2 regions of the Streptomyces sp. NPDC007872 genome follow, and region 2 is predicted to be linked to the other one. Evidence: riboswitches for the same ligand, from Rfam matches in the RefSeq annotation. Region 2 holds a riboswitch; the other holds the start of a gene.

Region 1 (7,166 bases), on a different contig from region 2:
CCTTCGCGAGGCGGAGCAGCTCGTCGCCGGTGCGGAAGGGGTACTTCAGGACCGTGTCGTCCGGGACGATCGGGTTCTCGCCGGCCACGGCGTCCTCGTCGACCACGAAGCCGCCGCCGACCGAGTAGTACGTCTTCTCCAGGACGAGCCCGCCCTCCGCGTCGTACGCGGAGACCGTCATGCCGTTGGCGTGGTACGGGAGCGCCTTGCGCCGGTGCAGGACCAGGTCGGCGTCGAAGTCGAAGGGGATCGCGTGGGCGCCGAGCAGGTTGATCCGGCCACTCGCCCTGATCCGCTCGAACTCCTCGTCCGCGTGCTCCACGTCGACCGTGCGGGGCGAGTTCCCCTCCAGGCCGAGCAGGACGGCCTTGGGGGTGCCGTGGCCGTGGCCGGTGGCGCCGAGGGAGCCGTACAGCTCCGCCCGCACCTTCGCGGTGTGGGCCAGCAGGCCCTCGTTCTTCAGTCGGCGGGCGAACATCCGGGCCGCGCGCATGGGGCCCACCGTGTGGGAGCTCGACGGGCCGATGCCGATCGAGAACAGGTCGAAGACCGAGATGGCCACGGGATGACTCCTTGTGGGGGGCTGGACGTCGTTGTCTGCCGGGGTGGTGCAGAGAGCGAGCGGGGCGGGGGGACACGGGTCGGGGCACCGCGCCCGTCGTTCCAGTGTGCGCGGTGCCCCGGATGTCCGTACGAACAAAAGCGTACGAAATTACTAAGGTGTCACTTCAGGCCGGGGTACAGCGGGTGCCTGTCCGCGAGGGCGGTCACCCGGGCCTTGAGGGCCTCGGCCTTCTCGGCGTCGAAGCCCGGCTTGAGGGTCTCGGCGATGACGTCCGCGACCTCGCGGAAGTCCTCGGCCCCGAAACCGCGGGTCGCGAGCGCCGGCGTGCCGATGCGCAGGCCCGAGGTGACCATCGGGGGACGCGGGTCGTTCGGGACCGCGTTCCGGTTGACCGTGATGCCGACCTCGTGGAGGCGGTCCTCGGCCTGCTGGCCGTCCAGCTCCGAGTCGCGCAGGTCGACCAGGAGCAGGTGCACGTCCGTGCCGCCGGACAGGACCGAGACGCCGTGGGCGGTCACGTCGTCCTGGACCAGGCGCTCGGCGATGATCCGGGCGCCCTCCAGGGTGCGCTCCTGGCGCTCCTTGAACTCCTCCGAGGCCGCGACCTTGAAGGAGACGGCCTTGGCCGCGATCACGTGCTCCAGGGGGCCGCCCTGGAAGCCCGGGAAGACGGAGGAGTTCAGCTTCTTCGCGAACTCCTTCTTCGCCAGGATGATGCCGCCGCGCGGGCCGCCGAGCGTCTTGTGCGTGGTGGAGGTCACCACGTCCGCGTGCTCGACCGGGTTCGGGTGCAGACCGGCGGCGACCAGGCCCGCGAAGTGGGCCATGTCGACCCACAGGTAGGCGCCGACCTCGTCCGCGATCCGGCGGAACTCCGCGAAGTCGAGCTGACGCGGGTACGCCGACCAGCCCGCGATGATCACCTTCGGGCGGTGCTCCTTGGCGAGGCTCTCGACCTCGGCCATGTCGACCAGACCGGCCCCGTCCACGTGGTACGCGACCACGTCGAACTGCTTGCCGGAGAAGTTCAGGCGCATGCCGTGGGTGAGGTGGCCGCCGTGCGCCAGGTCCAGGCCCAGGATCGTGTCGCCCGGCTGGGCGATCGCGAAGAGGGCGGCCTGGTTCGCGGAGGCACCGGAGTGCGGCTGGACGTTGGCGTACTCGGCGCCGAACAGGTCCTTGATCCGGTCGATCGCGATCTGCTCGGCCACGTCGACGTGCTCGCAGCCGCCGTAGTAGCGGCGGCCCGGGTAGCCCTCGGCGTACTTGTTGGTGAGGACGGAGCCCTGGGCCTCCATGACCGCAACCGGAGCGAAGTTCTCCGAGGCGATCATCTCGAGGGTGGACTGCTGACGGCGGAGCTCGGCGTCGACGGCGGCGGCGACGTCGGGGTCCAGCTCGTGGAGGGGAGTGTTCAGAAGCGACATGAATCGATCCCTAGGGGTCTCGGGCCCGGTCTCAGTTCCCGGCGGAGAACGCGGCGTACTCGTCGGCGGTGAGCAGGTCGTCCGGCTCACCCGCGACGCGCACCTTGAACAGCCAGCCACCCTCGAACGGAGCCGTGTTCACCAGGGACGGGTCGTCCACCACGTCCTGGTTGGCGGCGACGATCTCACCCGAGACGGGCGAGTACAGGTCGCTCACGGACTTCGTCGACTCCAGCTCGCCGCAGGTCTCGCCCGCGGTGACCGTGTCGCCGACCTCGGGGAGCTGGGCGTAGACGACGTCACCGAGCGCGTTGGCCGCGAACTCCGTGATGCCGACGGTCGCGACGCCGTCCACGGCGTCCGACAGCCACTCGTGCTCCTTGGTGTACCGAAGCTGCTGGGGGTTGCTCATGACCTGATTCTCCTGGATCGGGGGAGTGCTGATGAACGTCGGTCTTGCGGGGTGAGACGCCGGGTGGGACGGACGCGTCACTTCCGGCGCTTGTAGAAGGGCAGCGCCACGACCTCGTACGGCTCGTGGGTGCCCCGGACGTCCACGCCCACGCCCGGGGTGCCGGGCTCCGCGTGCGCCGCGTCCACGTACGCCATGGCGATCGGCTTCCCGAGGGTCGGGGACGGGGCGCCGGAGGTGACCTCGCCGACGACCTGGCCGTCCTTGACGACGGAGAACCCGGCGCGCGGGACCCGGCGGCCCTCGGCGACCAGGCCGACCAGTCGGCGCGGCGGGGCGGTCTCGGCGCGCTCGGCGGCCTTCTCCAGGGCCTCGCGGCCGACGAAGCGGCCCTCGTTGGTCGTCTTCTCGAACTTCACGACCCGGCCGAGGCCGGCGTCGAAGGGGGTGAGGGAGGTGGTCAGCTCGTGGCCGTACAGCGGCATGCCCGCCTCCAGGCGGAGCGTGTCGCGGCAGGACAGGCCGCAGGGGATCAGGCCGACGCCCTCGCCCGCCTCGGTCAGCGCCTTCCACACGCCCTCGGCGTGCTCCGGCTTCAGGAAGAGCTCGAAGCCGTCCTCGCCGGTGTAGCCGGTGCGGGCGATCAGGGCGGGCACGCCCGCGACCGTGCCCGGCAGGCCGGCGTAGTACTTCAGGCCGTCCAGGTCGGCGTCGGTGACCGACTTCAGGATGCCGGGGGACTCCGGGCCCTGGACCGCGATCAGGGCGTACGCGTCGTGGTCGTCGCGGACCTCGGCGTCGAAGCCGGCCGCGCGCTCGGTGAGGGCGTCCAGGACGGTCCGGGCATTGGAGGCGTTGGCGACCACCATGTACTCGGTCTCACCCAGGCGGTAGACGATCAGGTCGTCCAGGATGCCGCCGTCCTCGCGACAGATCATGGTGTACCGCGCGCGGCCGGTGCCCACCGTGGAGATGTTGCCGACCAGGGCGAAGTCGAGGAGCTCGACGGCCTGCGGCCCGGTGACGGTGATCTCGCCCATGTGGGAGAGGTCGAAGAGACCGGCCCGGGTGCGGACGGCGTTGTGCTCGTCGCGCTCGCTGCCGTACCGCAGGGGCATGTCCCAGCCCGCGAAGTCGGTCATGGTCGCGCCCAGCGAACGATGCAGCGCATCGAGGGCGGTCAGGCGGGGGGCAGAGGTCATGGGGTGGCTCCCGGGTCCCAAGGGCGTTCGGTGACGAAGACATGACGGGCGAGGACGTCCTCCCCATCTGTCATGGAACCTGAGAGGTTCACCGGGGGCACCTCGTCACCGAGAGCCCGGCTTGCACCTTGGGTGGGGACACGACGGTGTCCCGCTTTTCAGATCTGCCTCATCCACGCGGTACGGGGCCTGAGAGATTCAAGGGAGGGTCTTGCTCCTTCGGCGCCCGGACACACCCCGTGACGACTGCGTGGTCACGTGCGTGGTCCGGAACTCTCCCGCGCGGATTCGAACGGCCGGTATGCGGTTGTACGGCGACTGTGCGCGCCCAGGGCCGGACAGGTCCTGGCGGGCACATCATTGCACGCGGTGTCGGCGCGGCAAATCGCTTGTGCCCCATTACCGTTTCTTTACACTTCTTGGGAAGGGTCTCCCGAGGCCCGGCAGGGGGAGAAGGCGATGACGATCCAGCACACCGGCGCGTACGCGACGAGTACCGGCATACCGTCCCCACGGGCCCGCGCCCGGTCCCGGGGACGGGGCCGGATCCTGCGGGACCTGCGCGAGCGCGGCGGCCGGGGCCCCCGCGCCCTGGCCTTCGCGGCCGGGGACCTCGTGGTCGTCTCCGGGCTGCCCGGCAGCGGCAAGTCCACCCTCATGAAGCGGGCGGCCGGGGACCGGGGCATCGACTCCCAGGACGCCCGGGAGCGCTGGGAGGCCCGGATGCCCCGCCTCCTGCCGTACGCCCTCTACCGCCCCCTGGTCCGGATCGCGCACTACGCCGGGCTGCGCCGCGCCCTGCGCTCCGGCGCGAGCGTGGTCGTGCACGACTGCGGCACCCAGTCCTGGGTGCGCGGCTGGCTCGCCCGCGAGGCCCGCCGGCGGGGGAGCGAGCTGCACCTGGTCCTCCTCGACGTCACCCCGGACACCGCCAGGGCCGGACAGGACGCCCGGGGCCGCGGCGTCTCCGCGTACGCCTTCGCCCGGCACCGCCGCGCGGTCGGCCGGCTGCTGCGGGCCGCCGGGGACGGCCGGCTCCCGCACGGCTGCGCCTCGGTGACCCTGCTCGACCGGGACGCCGCGGACGCCCTCCGGACGATCGGCTTCGGGGAGGCGGTCTGACCCCTTCCCCCGCGCGTCCCGGGCGCCCGTACCCCTCCCTTCCGGCCACGGCGCCGCCCGGGCGGCGTTAGGGTGCTGCCGGGCGGCCGGGTACGGCAGGCCGCGCGAGAAGGGGAACGGGACCGTGGACGTGACGTGGCCGGGCAACGAGCTCGAAGAGGTGCTTGCCGCCTCGCTCGGCAACCCCGAGGCGGGCGGCCGCCTCCTGGAGGTCCTGGGCCGCAGCCCGGTCTGGGTCCCCCTGCCCAACGGCGGCGGCCCCGACAGCCCCGACCTGGACCTCGCCACCATGGAGATCGAGGGCGCGGCCTACGTCCCCGTCTTCAGCTCCGAGCAGCAGCTCCGCGCCTGCGCGGGCGACCACATGTCCTTCGCCGTCGCGCCCGCCCGCGACTTCGCCCGCGGCCTGCCCCCGCAGCTCGGCATCGCCGTGAACCCCGGCGGCACCGTCGGCGTCCCGCTGCCCCCGCCCGCCGTCGCCGAGCTCTGCCGCGCCGGCCGGACCCCGCTCGACGGCCCCGCGTCCGGCGGCCGCGTCCGGCTCTTCGAGCCCGACTGGCAGGACGACCCCGTCGACTTCCTCGCCGCCGCCTCCGCCGAGTTCGAGGCCACCGGCGTCGTCGCCACCGCCCGCCGCGCCCTCGCCAGCGTCGAGGGCACCGAGCCGGCCCTCTTCATCGGCGTCCAGCTCTCCCACTGGGAGGGCGCCGACCGGACCGCCCCCCTGGACGCCCTCGGCCGGGCCCTCGGCCGCGTCGAGGTCGCCTGGCCGGTCAACCTCATCCTGCTCGACATGGCGCAGGACCCGGTCGGGGACTGGATGACGGAGCGGGTCCGCCCCTTCTACCAGCGCGCCGCCGTGTGAGCGGCTCCCTGTTTAAGCTGAACTGATTCGGTGGACGGAAGAGGGGCGGGACCCAGGGTGAGTGCGTCAGGCACCGCTGCGGCCGGTCAGGTCGAGCACATGCTGCGCCAGGTGGCACCCGGACGCTACGACGCGTACGAGCGGCTGCTGCACGCCCTCGCCGACGGCGAGCTGCGGATGCTGCTCTGGCAGGGCACGCCCGGCTCGCCCGACGCCCAGTACGGGAACATGGAGGTCGACGGCTTCGGCTACGCGCCCTGCGTCACCTCCGACCAGGAGCTCGCCGCCTCCGGCTGGAACCGCGGCCACGAGCGCGTCACCGGCCGCGAGATCGCCCGCGCCCTCTACCCCGACCGCTGGGGCGTCTGGCTGAACCCGCACGCCCCCGGCGGCGGCGTCGGCATCCCCTGGGCCGACCTGCGCCGGATCGCCACCGGCCTCGACCGGATGCCCGCCGGGCCGCTGCGCGTCACCGAGCCCGCCCTGGAGATCCCGCAGTTCTACGCCCTGATCACGCAGAACGCGCACCGCACCCCGGCCGTCCGGGCGCTGCGCCGCGGCTGGGTGCAGCCCGCGCTCGGCTCCCCGTACCTCGTCATCGGGCTCGACCTGTACGACACCTCCCCGGCGGCCGTCGACACGGTCCGGTCGATGATGCGCCAGTCCATCGGCTCCGTCCCCGACGGGCTGCCCGTCTCGACGGTCGCCCTCTCCGACCCGTACGACCCGGTGGCGCTCTGGCTGCGGGCGAACGCGCGCCCCTTCTACGACCGCGAGGCGCACGCGGGGCGCGGCCCGGCCCCCGCCCCGGGGTACGGATACCCGCCGGCGGCACCGTCCGGATACTGAGACGGCCTCTTCCTCCCCGTCCGCCCCACGGGTCCTGCCGGAAGCCTTCGTTCGCCCCAATTGAAGAGCTCAAACGCCCAGTTGAGTGACATGTCCGATTGGGGGGAAGAGGGGCCGAGATGGTCCGCTCACGCCCGCGCGACGTCCGGATAACGGAAGTCGCAGCACCGCATCACGTTTGAGCAAACATTCCCCGTCAGGGCTGGCGGGTGATCACGAGCGCATTGAAGACTCCCCGGAACACCGGGTGTTCCGCTCCTTTCGAGCAGGTACCCGGCAGGTTGTTCCACCGAGCCGCTACCCGCGGCGGGCAAGGGCCGGCTACCGGCGGCCGAGAGGGGTCCTCACCACGATGACGGCACCACTGCACGAGACCAGTGCGGGCGCGTCGACCGCCACCGTCGACGGCGTGCCCGCCGATCCCGGCTCCTCCGGCACCCCCGGCACCCCCGAGAAGGGGATCCAGGGCCGCTCGCCCTGGAAGATCGCCTGGACCCGCCTCAAGCGCGACAAGCTCGCCCTCGCCGGCGCCTGCGTCGTCGTCTTCCTCATCCTGGTCGCGATCTTCGCGCCGCTCATCGTCGGTCTCCTCGGCCACCCGCCGGACGAGTTCCACGAGGACCAGATCGACCCGCTCTTCGGCACCCCGATCGGCTCCTGGGGCGGCATCAGCTCCGACTTCCTCCTCGGCGTCGAGCCGGTCAACGGCCGCGACGTCTTCAGC
Region 2 (7,166 bases):
CGGCAGCCTCAACGGCACGTACGTCAACCGCGAGCCGATCGACTCGGTCGTTCTGTCCAACGGTGACGAGGTGCAGATCGGCAAGTACCGGCTGGTCTTCCATTCGAGCCAGCGGGGCGTGTGACGCCTCGGGGAATCCCCTTCAGGGAAGGTCCATGCTGCGAACACCGACGGGCGGTGCCGGATCCGGCACCGCCACCGCGGGCGACAGACTGGTCAGCATCGGCACGGTGCTGAACCAACTGCGCGACGAGTTTCCCGAAGTGACCATCTCCAAGATCCGGTTCCTGGAGGCCGAGGGGCTCGTCGAGCCCCGGCGGACGGCCTCCGGCTACCGGAAGTTCAGCCGGCAGGACGTGGAGCGGCTCGCCCGCATCCTGCGGATGCAGCGGGACCACTACCTTCCGCTGAAGGTCATCCGCGAGCACCTCGACGCCCTCGCCCGGGGCGAGCGGGTCGAACTCCCGGCCCCCGGGCGCCGTCGGGACCTCCTGGAGGGGCCCTGGGAGCAGGACCCGGAGCCGCCGGCCGCCGCGCGGCTCGAACGGGACGAGCTGCTCGCCGCCGCCGAGGTCACCGAGACCGAGCTCGCGGAGTGGGAGTCGTACGGTCTGATCGCCGAGACGGAGGGCGGGGGCTACGACCCCGAGACCGTCACCGTCGCCCGGCTCGTGGCGGATCTGGGGAGATTCGGTCTGGAGCCCCGTCACCTGCGGTCCGTGAAGGCGGCCGCCGACCGGGAGGCCGGGCTGATCGAACAGGTGGTCGCGCCGCTGCGCCGGCACCGCAATCCGCAGACCAGGGCCCACGCGGAGGCCACCGCCCAGGAGCTGGCCGCGCAGTCGGTGCGGCTGCACGCGGCCCTGATGCAGATCGCCCTGGGCACCCGCTCGCAGTGACCGGAGAGGGGCCCGACTATCCAAACCGGTCGGGCACGTCCTAGGGTTGCTGTGTGAACGAGCTCGACGTTGTGGGTGTCCGAGTGGAAATGCCCTCCAATCAGCCGATCGTGCTCCTACGTGAAGTGGGAGGCGATCGTTACCTCCCCATCTGGATCGGACCGGGGGAGGCGACCGCGATCGCCTTCGCGCAGCAGGGGATGGCCCCTCCGCGACCGCTGACGCACGACCTGTTCAAGGACGTGCTGGAGGCCGTGGGGCAGGAGCTCACCGAAGTCCGCATCACGGATCTGCGTGACGGGGTCTTCTACGCCGAGCTGGTCTTCGCCAGCGGCGTCGAGGTGAGCGCCCGGCCGTCCGACGCGATAGCGCTGGCCCTCCGGACCGGGACGCCGATCTTCGGCAGTGACGGCGTCCTGGACGACGCCGGCATCGCGATCCCGGACGAGCAGGAGGACGAGGTGGAGAAGTTCCGCGAATTCCTCGACCAGATCTCACCGGAGGATTTCGGGACCAACAGTCAGTGAGACCGGGCGGTACGGCCATGGGCCGTTCGCGGGGTGCTGTCAGAGCATTCGAGTAGCCTTTCCCCGGAGAGAGACACGGGAAACCACTCTCAGGGTGATTATCACTCGGCGTGCCGAGTGTGGCGATCGTTGACGCACCCCGAGTGACTGCCTACCTTCGTGTGGGCAGGTCAAGGACGGAGGGTCGGCGTGATGAGCAGCGCGGACGGTACGGCGGGCAGCTCCCTCGGACGCGTGTCCGGGGAGAACGGTCCGTATCCGCTTCACGGCAGTGTGAGCGACTTCGGTACGGGCGCCGGTACGGGCGCGGCGGACGAGGTGATCGGTTACCGCGGCCCCACGGCGTGCGCGGCCGCCGGCATCACCTATCGCCAACTGGACTACTGGGCGCGCACCGGTCTCGTGGAACCGAGCGTGCGGCCCGCGTACGGGTCGGGCACGCAGCGGCTCTACAGCTTCCGGGACGTCGTCGTCCTGAAGATCGTCAAGCGCTTCCTCGACACCGGGGTGGCCCTGCAGAACATCCGGGCCGCGGTGCAGCACCTGAGGGCCCGGGGCTTCAGCGACCTGGAGCGGATGACGCTCATGAGCGACGGGGCCACGGTCTACGAGTGCTCCTCGCCCGACGAGGTCGTCGACCTGCTCCAGGGCGGGCAGGGCGTCTTCGGCATCGCCGTCGGCGTGGTCTGGCGGGACGTGGAGGCGGCGCTCTCGCAACTGCACGGGGAGCGGGTGGACACCGGCGAGACGCTCGTGGGGCACAACCCCGGCGACGAGCTGGCCCGCAGGCGGCGGGACCGGGCGGTCTGAGCCGGGTCCGCGGGCGGTTTTCGGGACGGCTCCGTCGCGGGGCGCGTCCCGGGGCGTCCGGCCGTTGTCAGTGGCATGGGGGAGCATCGGAGGCGTGAGAGCCGCGCCGACGATCCTGCATCTCGACATGGACGCCTTCTTCGCCGCCGCCGAGCAGGCGTCGAAGCCCAGCCTGCGCGGAAAGCCCGTGGTCGTGGGTGGGATCGGGCCGCGGGGCGTGGTCGCCACCGCCTCGTACGAGGCGCGTCGCTTCGGGGTCCACTCGGCGATGCCGATGGGCCAGGCGCGTCGGCTCGCGCCGAACGCGGCCTATCTCGTGCCGCGCTTCGCCTTCTACCGGTCGATCAGCGAGCAGGTCATGCGGCTGCTCGGGGGCCTGTCCCCGCTCGTGGAGCCCCTCAGCCTCGACGAGGCCTTCGTGGACCTGGAGGCGGGGGGCGTCGCCGACGACACGGCGAGCGCGCGGGCCGCGGGGGAGCGGCTGCGGGCCGACATCCTCGCCACGACGGGACTCACCGGGTCGGTGGGGCTCGCGGGCTCCAAGATGCTCGCGAAGATCGCCTCCGAGCAGGCGAAGCCGGACGGACTCGCCCTCATACCGCCGGGCACCGAGCGGGAGCTCCTCGGACCGAAGTCCGTGCGGATCCTGCCCGGGGTCGGGCCGGCGACCGGGGAGCACCTGCGGCGGGCCGGGATGACGACCGTGTCCGACCTCGCGGAAGCGGGCGAGGACGAGCTCGTACGGCTCCTGGGGCGGGCGCACGGGGCCTCGCTGCACCGGATGGCCCTGGGGCACGACGACCGGCCCGTGGTGGCCGAGCGGGACGCCAAGTCGGTCTCCGTCGAGGACACCTTCGCCGTGGACCTGCACGACCGGGTGCGGATCCGGGGAGAGGTCGAGCGGCTCGCGGAGCGGTGCGTGGAGCGGCTGCGGGCGTCGGGGCACTCGGGGCGGACGATCGTCCTGAAGGTGCGGAGGTTCGACTTCTCGACGCTCACCCGGTCCGAGACGCTGCGGGGGCCGACGGACGCGCTGGGAGTCGTGCGGGAGGCCGCGGGGCGGCTGCTCGAGTCGGTGGACACCACGGGGGGCGTGCGGCTGCTCGGGGTGGGCGTGAGCGGGCTCGCGGACTACACGCAGGAGGACCTGTTCGCCCAGGCGGAGCTCACGGGTGAGGGGGGCGGGGGAGAGGCCGGTGCCGCTGCGGTGGCGCCCGAGGTGGTGGTGGCCGAGCCGGTCGGGGCCGGGTCCGTCGCGCCCGTCGAGCGGTACTGGGCGCCCGGGCACGACGTGCGGCACGCGGTGCACGGGGCCGGGTGGGTGCAGGGGAGCGGGCTCGGACGGGTCACGGTGCGGTTCGAGGAACCGGGGTCGGCGCCGGGGCGGGTGCGGACGTTCGCCGTGGACGATCCGGAGCTGGAGGCGGGGGAGGCGTTGCCGCTGGTGCGGGGTTCCGGGGCGGGGGCGGGGTCGGCGCCTGTGCCCGTGCCGTCGGCGGCTGCGGGGCGTGGGGGTGCGCCCGGCCTGGCGGCCGGGCCGGGTTCCCACTCGCACCCCCCGCACCACCCGTGACGGTGGGTGGGCAGGGGCGCGGGTCTTCCCGTGGGGCGTGCCGCGTCGTCGGCGGCTGCGGGGTGTTTTCGGGCGGTTCCGGTCAGGCGCTTTCCTGGCCCGCCAGGCGGCCGAAGTCCTTGTCCGGGGTGTCCGCGGGGGGCGGGGGGAGGGCGAGGCTGTAGTGGCGGTAGAGCTGGAGTTCCTGCTCCGGGGAGAGGTGGCGGCCCACGCCGAAGTCCGGGGCGTCCTTGATGAGGGCGCGTTCGAACGGGACGTGGAGGCCGTCGTCGAGCAGGTCGCTCGGTTCCAGGGGGACGAACGCGTCCCTGCTGAACAGGCCCGTGCGGACCGCGGCCCACTCCGGGACGCCGGTCGCGTCGTCGAGGTACACCTCGTCGACGGTTCCGATCTTGTGTCCGTTCCGGTCGTACGCCTTGCGGCCGATCAGGCTGCGCGGATCGATGTCGGTCTGCACGGTCCCTCCAACTGGTCGCAACTCCTCTACCCCCTACCAAAGGGCACATCCGGGATGTCGGCCACTTGAGCGAAGGGAGTCTCAACCGCGCTGGTAGGCTGGGTGTGGCTGTCGACCCCGTGCGGGAGAGTCCCCCGGAGAAACCTTCCGGTGGGCGCCGAAGGAGCAAATCCTCCCCGGAATCTCTCAGGCCCCCGTACCGCACGGACGAGGTCACTCTGGAAAGCAGAGCGGATGTCCGACGGCATGCGCTCTCACCGACGGTGAAAGCCGGCGTGCCGCGAGGCGTGCCGGTGAAGCTCTCAGGTTGAGATGACAGAGGGGGAGGCCGTCCGGGCACCCGCGCCGTGGTGCCCCTCGCAGGTCGTGACGACCAGGAGGCCTCCGTACATGACCGCCAACCGCATTCCGCTCTCCGAGCTCGAGCAGGGCATCCCGTTCGAGCAGCGGCACATCGGGCCCGACGCCGAGGCCCGGGCCAAGATGCTCGCCCAGGTCGGTTACGGCTCGCTCGACGAGCTCACGGCCGCCGCGGTGCCGGACGTGATCAAGAACGCCGAGGCGCTGGGCCTGCCGGCCGCGCGCACCGAGGCCGAGGTGCTCGCCGAGCTGCGCGAGCTCGCCGACCGCAACCAGGTCCTCGCCCCGATGATCGGCCTCGGCTACTACGGCACCTTCACCCCGCCGGTGATCCTCCGGAACGTGATGGAGAACCCCGCCTGGTACACGGCCTACACGCCGTACCAGCCGGAGATCTCCCAGGGCCGCCTGGAGGCCCTGCTGAACTTCCAGACGATGGTCGCCGACCTGACCGGCCTGCCCACCTCCGGCGCCTCCCTGCTCGACGAGGGCACCGCCGCCGCCGAGGCCATGGCGCTGTCCCGCCGCGTCGGCAAGGTCAAGAAGGGCGTCTTCCTCGTCGACGCCGACGCCCTGCCGCAGACGATCGCCGTCATCGAGACCCGCGCCGAGCCGACCGGCGTCGAGGTCGTCGTCGCCGACCTGAGCGAGGGCATCCCGGCCGAGGTCGCCGAGCGCGGCGTCTTCGGCGTGCTGATCCAGTACCCCGGCGCCTCCGGTGCCGTCCGCGACATCAAGCCGCTGATCGACGCGGCCCACGAGCTCGGCGCGATCGTCACCGTCGCCGCCGACCTGCTCGCCCTCACCCTGCTCACCTCGCCCGGCGAGCTGGGCGCCGACATCGCCGTCGGCACCACGCAGCGCTTCGGCGTCCCCATGGGCTTCGGCGGCCCGCACGCCGGCTACATGGCCGTCCAGGACAAGCACGCCCGCTCCCTGCCCGGCCGGCTCGTGGGCGTGTCCGTCGACGCCGACGGCAACCGCGCGTACCGCCTGGCCCTCCAGACCCGCGAGCAGCACATCCGCCGCGAGAAGGCCACCAGCAACATCTGTACCGCCCAGGTGCTGCTCGCCGTCATGGCCGGCATGTACGCCGTCTACCACGGCCCCGACGGCCTCAAGGGCATCGCGCTGCGCACCCACCGGTACGCCGCGATCCTGGCCGCCGGTCTGCGCGCCGGGGGCGTCGAGCTGACCGGGGACGTCTTCTTCGACACCCTCACCGCCCGCGTGCCCGGCAAGGCCGACACGGTCGCCGCCGCCGCCCGCGAGGCCGGTGTGAACCTGTACCGCGCCGACGCCGACCACGTGTCGGTCTCCTGCGACGAGACCACCACGCGCGAGCAGCTCGCCGCCGTCTGGGGCGCCTTCGGCGTCACCGCCGACGTCGAGGCCCTGGACGCCGCCACCGAGGACGCGCTGCCCGCCGGTCTGCTGCGCTCCGACGCGTACCTGACCCACCCGGTCTTCCACGCGCACCGCTCCGAGACCTCGATGCTGCGCTACCTGCGCCGCCTCGCGGACCGCGACTACGCGCTCGACCGCGGCATGATCCCGCTCGGCTCCTGCACGATGAAGCTGAACGCGACCACCGAGATGGAGCCGGTGACCTGGCCCGAGTTCGGCCAGATGCACCCCTTCGCCCCGGTCGGGCAGGCCGAGGGCTACCTCACGCTCATCACCGAGCTGGAGGAGCGCCTCGCCGAGGTCACCGGCTACGACAAGGTGTCGATCCAGCCCAACGCCGGTTCGCAGGGCGAGCTGGCCGGTCTCCTCGCCGTCCGCGCGTACCACCGGGCCAACGGCGACGAGCAGCGCACGGTCTGCCTCATCCCGTCCTCCGCGCACGGCACCAACGCCGCCTCCGCGGTGATGGCCGGCATGAAGGTCGTCGTGGTCAGGACCGCCGACGACGGCGAGGTCGACGTCGAGGACCTGCGGGCCAAGATCGCCCAGTACCGCGACGAGCTGTCCGTCCTGATGATCACCTACCCGTCCACGCACGGCGTGTTCGAGGAGCACGTCGCGGACATCTGCGCCGAGGTCCACGAGGCCGGCGGCCAGGTGTACGTCGACGGCGCCAACCTCAACGCCCTGGTCGGCCTGGCCAAGCCGGGTCACTTCGGCGGCGACGTCTCGCACCTGAACCTGCACAAGACCTTCTGCATCCCGCACGGCGGCGGCGGCCCCGGCGTCGGCCCGGTCGGCGTCCGCGCCCACCTCGCCCCGTACCTGCCGAACCACCCGCTCCAGCCCACCGCGGGCCCGGAGACCGGCGTCGGTCCGATCTCGGCCGCCCCGTGGGGCTCCGCCGGCATCCTGCCGATCTCCTGGTCGTACGTGCGCCTGATGGGCGGCGAGGGCCTCAAGCGCGCCACCCAGGTCGCGGTGCTCGCGGCGAACTACATCGCCAAGCGCCTGGAGCCGCACTTCCCGGTGCTCTACACCGGTCCGGCCGGTCTGGTCGCCCACGAGTGCATCGTGGACCTGCGTCCGCTGTCCAAGGAGACCGGCGTCACCGTCGACGACATCGCCAAGCG

What was found. Region 2 has a riboswitch for glycine ahead of gcvP (aminomethyl-transferring glycine dehydrogenase). Riboswitches for the same ligand answer to the same signal wherever they lie in the genome.
Region 1: it holds a riboswitch for glycine, as region 2 does, so the genes downstream of both, gcvT (glycine cleavage system aminomethyltransferase GcvT) here and gcvP (aminomethyl-transferring glycine dehydrogenase) in region 2, are expected to answer to the same signal.

What each region holds. Positions count from the first base shown of each region.
Region 1 is NZ_JBIAEA010000001.1:994,740-1,001,905, forward strand. It holds gene ACFYNX_RS04035 (L-serine ammonia-lyase) at 1-562, opposite strand, end outside; gene glyA (serine hydroxymethyltransferase) at 724-1,992, opposite strand; gene gcvH (glycine cleavage system protein GcvH) at 2,024-2,404, opposite strand; gene gcvT (glycine cleavage system aminomethyltransferase GcvT) at 2,482-3,606, opposite strand; glycine riboswitch at 3,775-3,897, opposite strand; gene ACFYNX_RS04055 (AAA family ATPase) at 4,066-4,728, shown strand; gene ACFYNX_RS04060 (enhanced serine sensitivity protein SseB) at 4,853-5,593, shown strand; gene ACFYNX_RS04065 (enhanced serine sensitivity protein SseB C-terminal domain-containing protein) at 5,651-6,442, shown strand; gene ACFYNX_RS04070 (ABC transporter permease) at 6,795-7,166, shown strand, end outside.
Region 2 is NZ_JBIAEA010000009.1:292,432-299,597, reverse strand. It holds gene ACFYNX_RS28760 (FHA domain-containing protein) at 1-124, shown strand, start outside; gene ACFYNX_RS28755 (MerR family transcriptional regulator) at 156-899, shown strand; gene ACFYNX_RS28750 (bifunctional nuclease family protein) at 953-1,426, shown strand; gene ACFYNX_RS28745 (MerR family transcriptional regulator) at 1,619-2,236, shown strand; gene ACFYNX_RS28740 (DNA polymerase IV) at 2,331-3,809, shown strand; gene ACFYNX_RS28735 (PRC-barrel domain-containing protein) at 3,892-4,266, opposite strand; glycine riboswitch at 4,379-4,478, shown strand; gene gcvP (aminomethyl-transferring glycine dehydrogenase) at 4,657-7,166, shown strand, end outside.